DNA from 4 places in the Mesorhizobium sp. WSM4976 genome. Region 3 is predicted to be linked to each of the others. Evidence: riboswitches for the same ligand, from Rfam matches in the RefSeq annotation. Region 3 holds a riboswitch; each other region holds the start of a gene.

Region 1 (2,192 bases), on a different contig from region 3:
GGGGCTGGAGCGAGGCCAAGCATGCCTTCGAATGGCTGTTCTGGGCCGGACGCATCACCACGGCCTACCGACGCGGCTTCGAGCGCTATTACGACCTGCCCGAGCGCGTTTTGCCGCAGGCGGTGCTCGACCTGCCCGTGCCCTCGGTTGAGGACGCGCATCGCGAATTGCTGCGCATCTCGGCCCGCGCCCATGGCATCGCCACCTATGGCGACCTGCGCGACTATTTTCGTCTGGCGCCCGGCGATACCAAGGACCGCATCGAGGAGTTGGTCGAAGCCGGCGAATTGCTGCCGGTCAAGGTCGAAGGCTGGGACAAGCCCGCCTATCTCCACAAGGACGCGCGTATCCCACGCCGCATAGAAGCCCGCGCGCTGCTGGCGCCCTTCGATCCGGTCGTCTTCGAGCGCACCCGGACGGAAAAGTTGTTCGGTTTCCGCTACCGTATCGAGATCTACACGCCCGCCGAAAAGCGCCAGTATGGCTACTATGTGCTGCCCTTCCTGCTCGGTGACCGCATCGTTGCCCGCGTCGACCTGAGGGCCGATCGCCCGGCCAGTGTGCTGCGCGTCCATGCCGCCTATGCAGAGGCCGGCGCCCCAGCCGAAACGGCCGCTCAACTCTTCGACGAACTGAAGCAGATGCAGGCGTGGCTTGGCCTGGAAGCGATCGAGGTGGCGCTAGCGGGCGACCTCGGTCCGGCGCTGGCCGACATCAAGGTGTCGTAGCCGCGCGTTGACAGGCGCCTAGCCGAGAGCCTAAACCCTGACCCGGACGGTCTTCTCCCGGCAAAGGGAGGAGCCAAGAGGGAATGCGGTGCGGGCCAAAACCCAAATCCGCGGCTGTCCCCGCAACTGTAAGCGACGAGCCTCGGCCGAAAACCACTGGGATGTTCCCGGGAAGGCGGCACCTGAGGCGAAGACCCGCGAGCCAGGAGACCTGCCGTCTGAGACTCTAAGTATCCGAATGCCCGGCGGGTTTTCCGGGCAAGGAGCCAGGTTTTGGATCGCAACGGCAGTTTCCCGGCAAACATCGCGGACATTTCGTCCGAGCCCGGCACTTTGGCTGGCGTCACCGTCATCGTCTGCTCGTCCTGCCGCGACGAAACCGGCTCGGACGCCCATCCGCGCGCTGGCGTCTTGCTGGCCGAGGACACGCGCCGCGCCGCATCGGGCGAGAAGATCCGCATCCGTACCGTCGAATGCCTCGGCAATTGCAAGCGCCGCCTGAGCGCGGCACTTCTGCGCGACGGCTGCTGGAGCTACGTCTTCGGGGACCTCGACACGACCAGCGGCGCCGATCTCGTCGCCGGCGCAAAGCTCTTCGCCACCTCGACCGACGGCCTGATCCCCTGGCGCGGCCGGCCCGATTCCCTTAAGCGCGGCCTGGTTGCCCGCATCCCTCCCCTCGATATGCTGAAGGACTGACCATGAACGCTTCCGTTTCCCGCGTGCCCTGCACCGTCGTCACCGGCTTCCTCGGCGCCGGCAAGACGACGCTGATCCGCAACCTCATTGAAAACGCCAAGGGCAAGCGGCTGGCGATCATCGTCAATGAGTTCGGCGATGTCGGCATCGACGGCGAGATCCTGAAGGGTTGCGGCGTCGATACCTGTCCGGAGGAAAACATCGTCGAGCTCGCCAATGGCTGCATCTGCTGCACCGTGGCCGATGACTTCGTGCCGGCGCTTGACCAGATTTTATCACGCACCCCGAAGGTCGACCACATCCTGATCGAGACCTCCGGCCTCGCTTTGCCGAAGCCGCTGGTGCAGGCCTTCCAGTGGCCGACGGTCAAGAGCCGCGTCACTGTCGACGGCGTCGTCGCCGTGGTCGACGGCCCGGCCCTGGCCGAAGGCCGGGTCGCCTCCGACATGGACGCGCTGCAGGCGCAGCGCGCGGCTGACGATTCCCTCGACCATGACGATCCGGTCGAAGAAGTGTTCGAGGACCAGATCGCCTGCGCGGACCTGATCATCCTGTCGAAGAGCGACCTGATGGATGCGGCAGGCTCGGCTCGCGCCAACGCCGTCATCGGCGAGCACGTCGCGCGCGCCGTCAAGGTCGTGCCGACCGCGCAGGGCAAGGTCGACCCCTCGGTGCTGCTTGGCCTTGGCCTTGCCGTCGAAGACGACATCGAGAACCGCAAGACCCATCACGACGACGAGCTCGACCACGAGCATGACGATTTCG
Region 2 (2,192 bases), on a different contig from region 3:
GCTGGCCGAGGCCTCGTCCAAATTCAGGGAGCTGCGCGACAAGGCGCTGGGCTCCTTCGGCGGCTCGCGCTGGGATACGCCCCGGGCCGCTTGATCACTGCTGGCGACCTAGCGTTGCGATCGCCGACTTGAGCGGCGCCTCGCCGGCGCCGCGAAACGTCTCGCTCATCACCAGTTCGGGCAGCGGCAGGCGCTTGCCCCAGCCATGCGCTTCGAGGTCCGGCTTCGGCGCGAATTCCGAGACGCGGCCGACGCAGAGATAGGCGATCGGCGTGACATGCTCGGGGATCGACAAAAGCCGCTTGAGCGCCTCGGTCTCGATGATACTCACCCAGCCGACGCCGACACCCTCGGCCCGCGCCGCCAGCCAGAAATTCTGCACCGCACAGACGGTGCTGTAGAGATCCATCTCCGGATTATGCCAGCGCCCGAGCGGGGAGTCCTTCGAGCGCTGCCGGTCGCAGGTGATGCACAGGTTCAGCGCGCTTTCGCAAATGCCTTCGAGCTTGAGCTTGCGGTAGAGCGCCTGCCGCTCCGCCTCGATCGCCGGCACCTCTTGCTCGCGCGCGGCGAGGAACAGGTCGCGCACCAGTCTGCGCCGCTCGGCATCACGGATGACGATGAAGTTCCACGGCTGCATGTAGCCGACCGACGGCGCATGGTGCGCGGCGGTGAGAAGCCGCGCCAGCACGCAATCGTCGAGATCATCAGGGACAAAATGGCTGCGCACGTCACGCCTGGTGAACATTGCCCGATAAACCGCGTCGCGCGCCAATTGGTCAAAGTCATCGCCGCACGCGGCGATCGCTGCTGCCGTCATCGCTTTTCCCCTTGCGACAAGCAGTCCCCCGCCTGACCAAGCGGAAAACCATGTCTGCCGGGCCGGTCTTCTGGCTCGGGATCGTCCCGCTCCGGCGCCTTCCCGTCGAGGACAGTGGCGTTTGCCGGCGCGGTCCCCCTCACAGCGTTGGGCACGCCACGGAGTTCAACCGTGTTCCCGATTCTCCCGCGTCGCGGGCACCAGGCAGCAGGATGACCTTATCGCGAAGTTCGGCACCCGCCAATGGCGCGAACGACATGGGCTGCCGCAATTTCCCCAGCCATTCGGCTTTTCAAACATGGTCATTACGGCCGCGGGTGCCTAGATTAGGCGCCATGGCCACCCGTCTCTACACGCACCCGATCTTCCTGGAACATCTCACGCCGCCCGGCCACCCCGAGCGGCCCGATCGCCTGCGCGCCATCGAGCGCGTGCTGGACGACGAGGCGTTCTCGGCGCTCGACCGCGTCAAGGCGCCGGAAGGCGACGAGAAGACCATCCTTTATGCGCACCCCGAGGACTTCGTCGAGAGCGTGCGCGCGGCGATACCTGAGAGCGGCATCGTCTCGATCGATGCCGATACCAGCGCCAGCCCGAAAAGCTGGCAGGCCGCGGTGACGGCGATCGGCGCGGCCAATGCGGCGGTCGACGACGTTTTCGAGGGCCGCGCCTCAAATGTCTTCGTCGCCGCCCGTCCCCCCGGCCACCACGCTGAAAAGACGACGGCGATGGGCTTTTGCCTGTTCAACACCGCGGCGATCGCGGCCCGCTATGCGCAGAAGAAGCATCAGGCCGAGCGCGTCGCCATCGTCGATTGGGATGTCCACCACGGCAACGGCACGCAGGACATTTTTTGGGACGATCCGTCGGTGCTCTATTGCTCGACGCATCAGATGCCGCTCTACCCGGGCACAGGCGCGAAGAGCGAGACCGGCGCCGGCAACATTGTCAACGCGCCGCTCGCGCCGCAGACCGGCAGCGACCTGTTCCGCGACGCGTTCCTGTCGCGCGTGCTACCGTCCATCGACGCTTTCGCGCCTGACCTGATCATCATTTCCGCCGGCTTCGACGCGCACCACCGCGATCCGCTGGCGCAGATCAACCTGATCGAGGATGATTTCGACTGGGCGACCGGCCAGTTGATGGAACGCGCTGGCCGCCACAGCGGCAACAGGCTCGTCAGCCTGCTGGAAGGCGGCTACGATCTGCAGGGACTGGCATTTTCTGTCGCCGCTCATGTCGGGCGGCTGATGAAGGGATAGGGTATGGCAGTGGAAGGCAATGAGGACGTCAAGTCGATGAGCTTCGAGCAGGCGCTCGACGCGCTGGAGAAGATCGTCGATGATCTGGAGCGCGGCGACGTCCCGCTCGA
Region 3 (2,192 bases):
GTCCGTCTAGCGGCGTGTCTTGGGGATGAAATCGCGTCGTTCGGACAGCGCTCATCTGGGTGAGCCAACTGCCGAATTCCAATCACGAAGTTTTTTCGTCTGGACCATGAACCCGCCTCTTGAAGTTTTCATAAGCATGCCTATGATCGAATTTTTATGCTATAAAATCAGTAAGTTATTTGAGTTCGACAGTTGGCTCACCAAGTGTGTCCGAGCACCGACGTTCACAACGTTCTGCACGCACCGTCAACAGAAACGAACCGTTCGGTTCGATTTTAGAATCTGCTAATAGTCACTTTTTGATACTATTAACCATCAAAGCCCTCCCGAACCTCGCCCCGGAAGCCGGAGGGCAAGGCGAAAGGGACGGGAATCGGCACCGTGAACACGGCGCCTATTGTCGCGCCGCATGGATGGGATGTCGTTTTCATGCCGACGGAAAACCGGCTGTCGTGGTTAGATCAGGCCATCTCAGGTGCCGCCTCGCCGCGACGAGGCGGAGAATTGGGAAGCCGGTCGAAATCCGGCGCTGCCCCCGCAACGGTGGTGGAGTGAAGTCGCAACGGGAGACCACTGGGCCAGGGGCCTGGGAAGGTGTTGCGACCGCCCGCGAGGGCAGCTCCAAAGCCCGGAAACCAGCCAGAGGCATTTTGAACCCGACTGATCGCGGTGGGCGGTCAAGAGGCGGACGGCGCGTGCCCGGCCCTGCCGGTGGCGATCGTTCTTCTCCATCACCACCAGTTCAGCCCTTGATGCGAGGACAGGACATGGATGCGCGTAACGAGATGCTGAGGCTCCTGCAGAGCCGCAAGCCGGGCTACTCGCTTGAGCAGCCCTTCTACACCGATCCCGACTATTTCAAGCTCGACATGGAGCTGATCTGGTATCGCGACTGGTTGTTCATCGGCCATGATTGCGAGCTGCCGAAACCAGGCAGCTACATCACCGTTCAGATCGGCGACTATCCGGTGGTGCTGGTCCGCGACCAGAAGGGAAGGATCAACGCTTTCCATAACTCGTGCCGGCATCGCGGCAGCCGCGTGTGCAACACCGACAGGGGGACTGCCGCCAAGCTGGTCTGTCCCTACCATCAGTGGACTTACGAACTCGACGGGCGGCTGCTGTTTGCCCGCCAAATGGCGGAAGGTTTCGACAAAAGCCAGTTCGGCCTGAGGCCCGTGGCCTGCGAGAGCGTCGGCGGCTACATTTTCATTTGTTTGGCAAAGGATCCGGCCGACTTCGCGCCGATGCGCGCCATGATCGAACCCTATCTCCTGCCGCACCGGTTGAGCGAGGCGAAGGTCGCATTCGAATCGACGATCATCGAAAAGGGCAACTGGAAGCTCGTCTGGGAAAACAACCGCGAGTGCTATCATTGCGCCGGCAACCATCCGGAACTGTGCAAGACTTTCCCGGAAGCGCCGACTGTGACAGGTGTGCAGGGCGCCGACAGCGACCCGGAAATCCTTGCGCACTGGGCGAAATGCGAGGCGGCGGGTCTGCCGAGCCGGTTTCGGATCGATCCGGCCGGGCAATATCGCGCCACGCGCGCACCGCTGCTGCGCGACGCCGTTAGCTACACGATGAACGGCAAGCGCGCCGTGGCGAAAAACCTGTCCGCCGGCGTCGCCGCCGATCGCATCGGGACGTTGATGCATTACCATTATCCGACCACGTGGAATCACATCCTCATCGACCATGCCGTCACCTTCCGTGTGCTGCCGATCAGCGCCACCGAGACCGCGGTGACGACGAAATGGCTGGTCCACAAGGACGCGGCGGAAGGCGTCGACTACGATCTGACAGAACTCACCCATGTCTGGACCGAGACCAACGATCAGGACCGCCGAATCGTGGAGGAAAACGCGCTCGGCATCCTGTCTCCGGCGTACGAGCCCGGTCCCTATTCCGCGCTGCATGAGGGTGGCGTCATCCAGTTCGTCGAGTGGTACGCCTCCTTCATCGGCCCGCGCCTCGCCGAAGACGGTCGCCCGGCGCTGCGCAGCGTCGCCTGAGGGCTGAGGAGATGAACGCGATGACGGATCTCGGCCTCTATCGCCATCTCGACGAGATGGCGCCCTGGAACGACAGGCTGCAGGTGCTGGAAGTGATCGGCGTCAGCGACGAGGCGCCGCAAGTGAAGACGTTCACCTTCCGCTCCGACAATCAGACCTGGTTCCGCTACAAGCCCG
Region 4 (2,192 bases), on a different contig from region 3:
GGACGGCCCATCAGTCCCTCGGCGCGTTGCTGTAGAGCGCCACGCCGATGCGGTCGTTGCGACGCCATCGCACCAAGGCGCGATAGGTTATATCGTCGGCTGGAACCTCGAGCAGGAAGCGTTCCGGTATGTCCGTATCGGCGGGGACGCGCAGTTCCGCGCCCTGCTCGTGCTGATTGCGGACCGAGCAGCCGACTTTTACGGCCCCGGCAATGATCGTGGCTTCCTTGAGCACGAATTCGCGCACATGAAGACGGCGCTCGGTCTCGGGATAATTGGCCATATCCGGCGGGCTCCTAGGGCAAGGGTTTCCTCGCCACGGGGCAGCACGATAGCAGCGATGCGTTTCCGTTCCGTTAGCGATCGCTGAAACGACGAGCCTTGATACAGGTGCTGACGGTTGTCGAAGCTTGAGGGGATCCGCGCGGGATCGACCCGCGCCCGACCGTCTAGCCGCCGGCGATCACCCCGCTCGCATGCAGCACCCAGCGGCGGCCGTCGCTGCGGAACTCGGTGAGCGACAGCGGCTCGATGTCGATCTTCCAGACCGAGGAGAGCGGCGCGCCCAGCACATGCACGATGGCGGCGCGGATCGGCACGGCATGGGTGAGCGCGATGGTGTGGCCGCTCTCGCCGGCCGGGCGCTCCATCAGCGCAGCAACCCGCCGGGCGACGGCGGCAAGCGATTCGCCGTCATGGGGCGCGGCGTCCGGATCGGCGAGCCAGGCTGCCATGCCTTCCGGGTCCTCGGCCCGCACCTCCTCGAAGCTTCGGCCGGCCCAACGCGCGAAATCCTGTTCGGCAAGCAGCGGCTCGACCGTCGCTTCCAGGCCAAGGGCCTCGGCCGTCCTGCGCGCGGCAAGCGCCGGACTTGCCCAGACGCGGTCGGCCCGGCGCAGCGACGAAGCGAGCGCGCCGGCGCGGTCGAACGCGCTCGGCTCCGGCGCCTCGTCCTTCGGAAAACGGCCCTTGCGCATGCCGGGCGTCGCGCCGCTTGCGATCATCGTCAGGCGGGCGAACATCCCAAAACTCCGTGGTCCAGTGAAATTTCGGCCGCGCGAAGCCGCGTTGGCCATTACATGTCGTTGACAGGCGAACGAAGTGCTGACAAGTGTTTTAGCGCTATACGGGATTGGAAGCCGGTGCGAGTCCGGCACGGTCGCGCCACTGTGATCGGCACCAGCCGAAAGTCAGGCCTTATCCCGCAGCACAGTTGGATCAACGGGACGCAGCATCCCACAGGAGGTCAAATGTCCGACACCACCTTCGCCCCGACCTACGGCCCGGTTGCGATTCCCGTCCGCGAGCTTCTGCCCTGGGCCATCTTCGCCGGCCTGATGCTAATGCTGATGATCTATTTCGTCGGCGCGGAAGAAGGCGCGACCTCGCTGATCCGTGGCACGGCGGTGCACGAATTCGTGCATGACGGCCGCCACCTGCTCGGCTTCCCCTGCCACTAGGCGGTTTCAGCCTCGCTGAACCCGCTTTCCATAAAGGGTTAGTGACATGGTCGGAAAACTTTTGCTGCGCGGCATGCTTGTCGGGCTTGTGGCGGGGATTCTGGCGTTCGCCTTCGCGCGTGTCTACGGCGAGCCGCAGGTTGACAAGGCGATCGCCTTCGAGGAACAGCAGGCCCAGGCGGCCGGCGGCGCGCCGGAGCCCGAGATGGTCAGCCGCGCCACGCAGGCAGGCATCGGCCTGGCAACCGGCGTGCTGGTCTATGGCGCGGCGCTCGGCGGGCTGTTCTCGCTGGTCTTTGCCTATGCCTATGGTCGGCTGGGCTCGCTTGGGCCGCGCGGCACTTCGGCGCTCATCGCGCTGCTCGGCTTCCTTGCCGTGATCGTGGTTCCGAGCCTCAAATACCCGGCCAACCCGCCCGCGGTCGGCAACGCCGAAACGATCGCCTACCGGACCGAGTTGTTCTTCATCATGATCGTGGTTTCGATCGTGGCGATGGTGGCAGCGGTTGGCCTTGCGCAGCGGCTGTGGAACCGGCTGGGCGCCTGGAATGCCTCGATCGTCGCGGCGCTCGCCTTCCTGGTGGTGTTCGCGCTGGTGAAGGCAGCTCTTCCTGACATCAACGAAGTGCCGGAGGACTTCTCCGCGACGGTGCTATGGCAGTTCCGCGTCGCCTCGCTCGGCATGCAGTTCGTGCTGTGGACGGTCGTCGGCCTCGGCTTCGGCGCCGCCGT

Evidence for each region. Region 3 has a riboswitch for cobalamin ahead of P9272_RS12690 (aromatic ring-hydroxylating dioxygenase subunit alpha). Riboswitches for the same ligand answer to the same signal wherever they lie in the genome.
Region 1: another riboswitch for cobalamin. It lies ahead of P9272_RS10250 (DUF1636 family protein); the one in region 3 lies ahead of P9272_RS12690 (aromatic ring-hydroxylating dioxygenase subunit alpha).
Region 2: another riboswitch for cobalamin. It lies ahead of bluB (5,6-dimethylbenzimidazole synthase); the one in region 3 lies ahead of P9272_RS12690 (aromatic ring-hydroxylating dioxygenase subunit alpha).
Region 4: another riboswitch for cobalamin. It lies ahead of P9272_RS26970 (CbtB domain-containing protein); the one in region 3 lies ahead of P9272_RS12690 (aromatic ring-hydroxylating dioxygenase subunit alpha).

The regions. Positions count from the first base shown of each region.
Region 1 is NZ_JARTVT010000007.1:22,022-24,213, forward strand. Features, by position in the region: gene P9272_RS10245 (winged helix-turn-helix domain-containing protein) at 1-728, shown strand, start outside; cobalamin riboswitch at 759-962, shown strand; gene P9272_RS10250 (DUF1636 family protein) at 1,002-1,427, shown strand; gene cobW (cobalamin biosynthesis protein CobW) at 1,430-2,192, shown strand, end outside.
Region 2 is NZ_JARTVT010000006.1:122,463-124,654, forward strand. Features, by position in the region: gene P9272_RS09390 (hypothetical protein) at 1-94, shown strand, start outside; gene bluB (5,6-dimethylbenzimidazole synthase) at 95-820, opposite strand; cobalamin riboswitch at 863-1,040, opposite strand; gene P9272_RS09400 (histone deacetylase family protein) at 1,156-2,082, shown strand; gene P9272_RS09405 (exodeoxyribonuclease VII small subunit) at 2,086-2,192, shown strand, end outside.
Region 3 is NZ_JARTVT010000009.1:45,864-48,055, forward strand. Features, by position in the region: cobalamin riboswitch at 457-659, shown strand; gene P9272_RS12690 (aromatic ring-hydroxylating dioxygenase subunit alpha) at 768-2,015, shown strand; gene P9272_RS12695 (hybrid-cluster NAD(P)-dependent oxidoreductase) at 2,036-2,192, shown strand, end outside.
Region 4 is NZ_JARTVT010000025.1:82,177-84,368, reverse strand. Features, by position in the region: gene P9272_RS26980 (PilZ domain-containing protein) at 11-283, opposite strand; gene P9272_RS26975 (histidine phosphatase family protein) at 450-1,022, opposite strand; adenosylcobalamin (AdoCbl) riboswitch at 1,108-1,252, shown strand; gene P9272_RS26970 (CbtB domain-containing protein) at 1,251-1,460, shown strand; gene P9272_RS26965 (CbtA family protein) at 1,507-2,192, shown strand, end outside.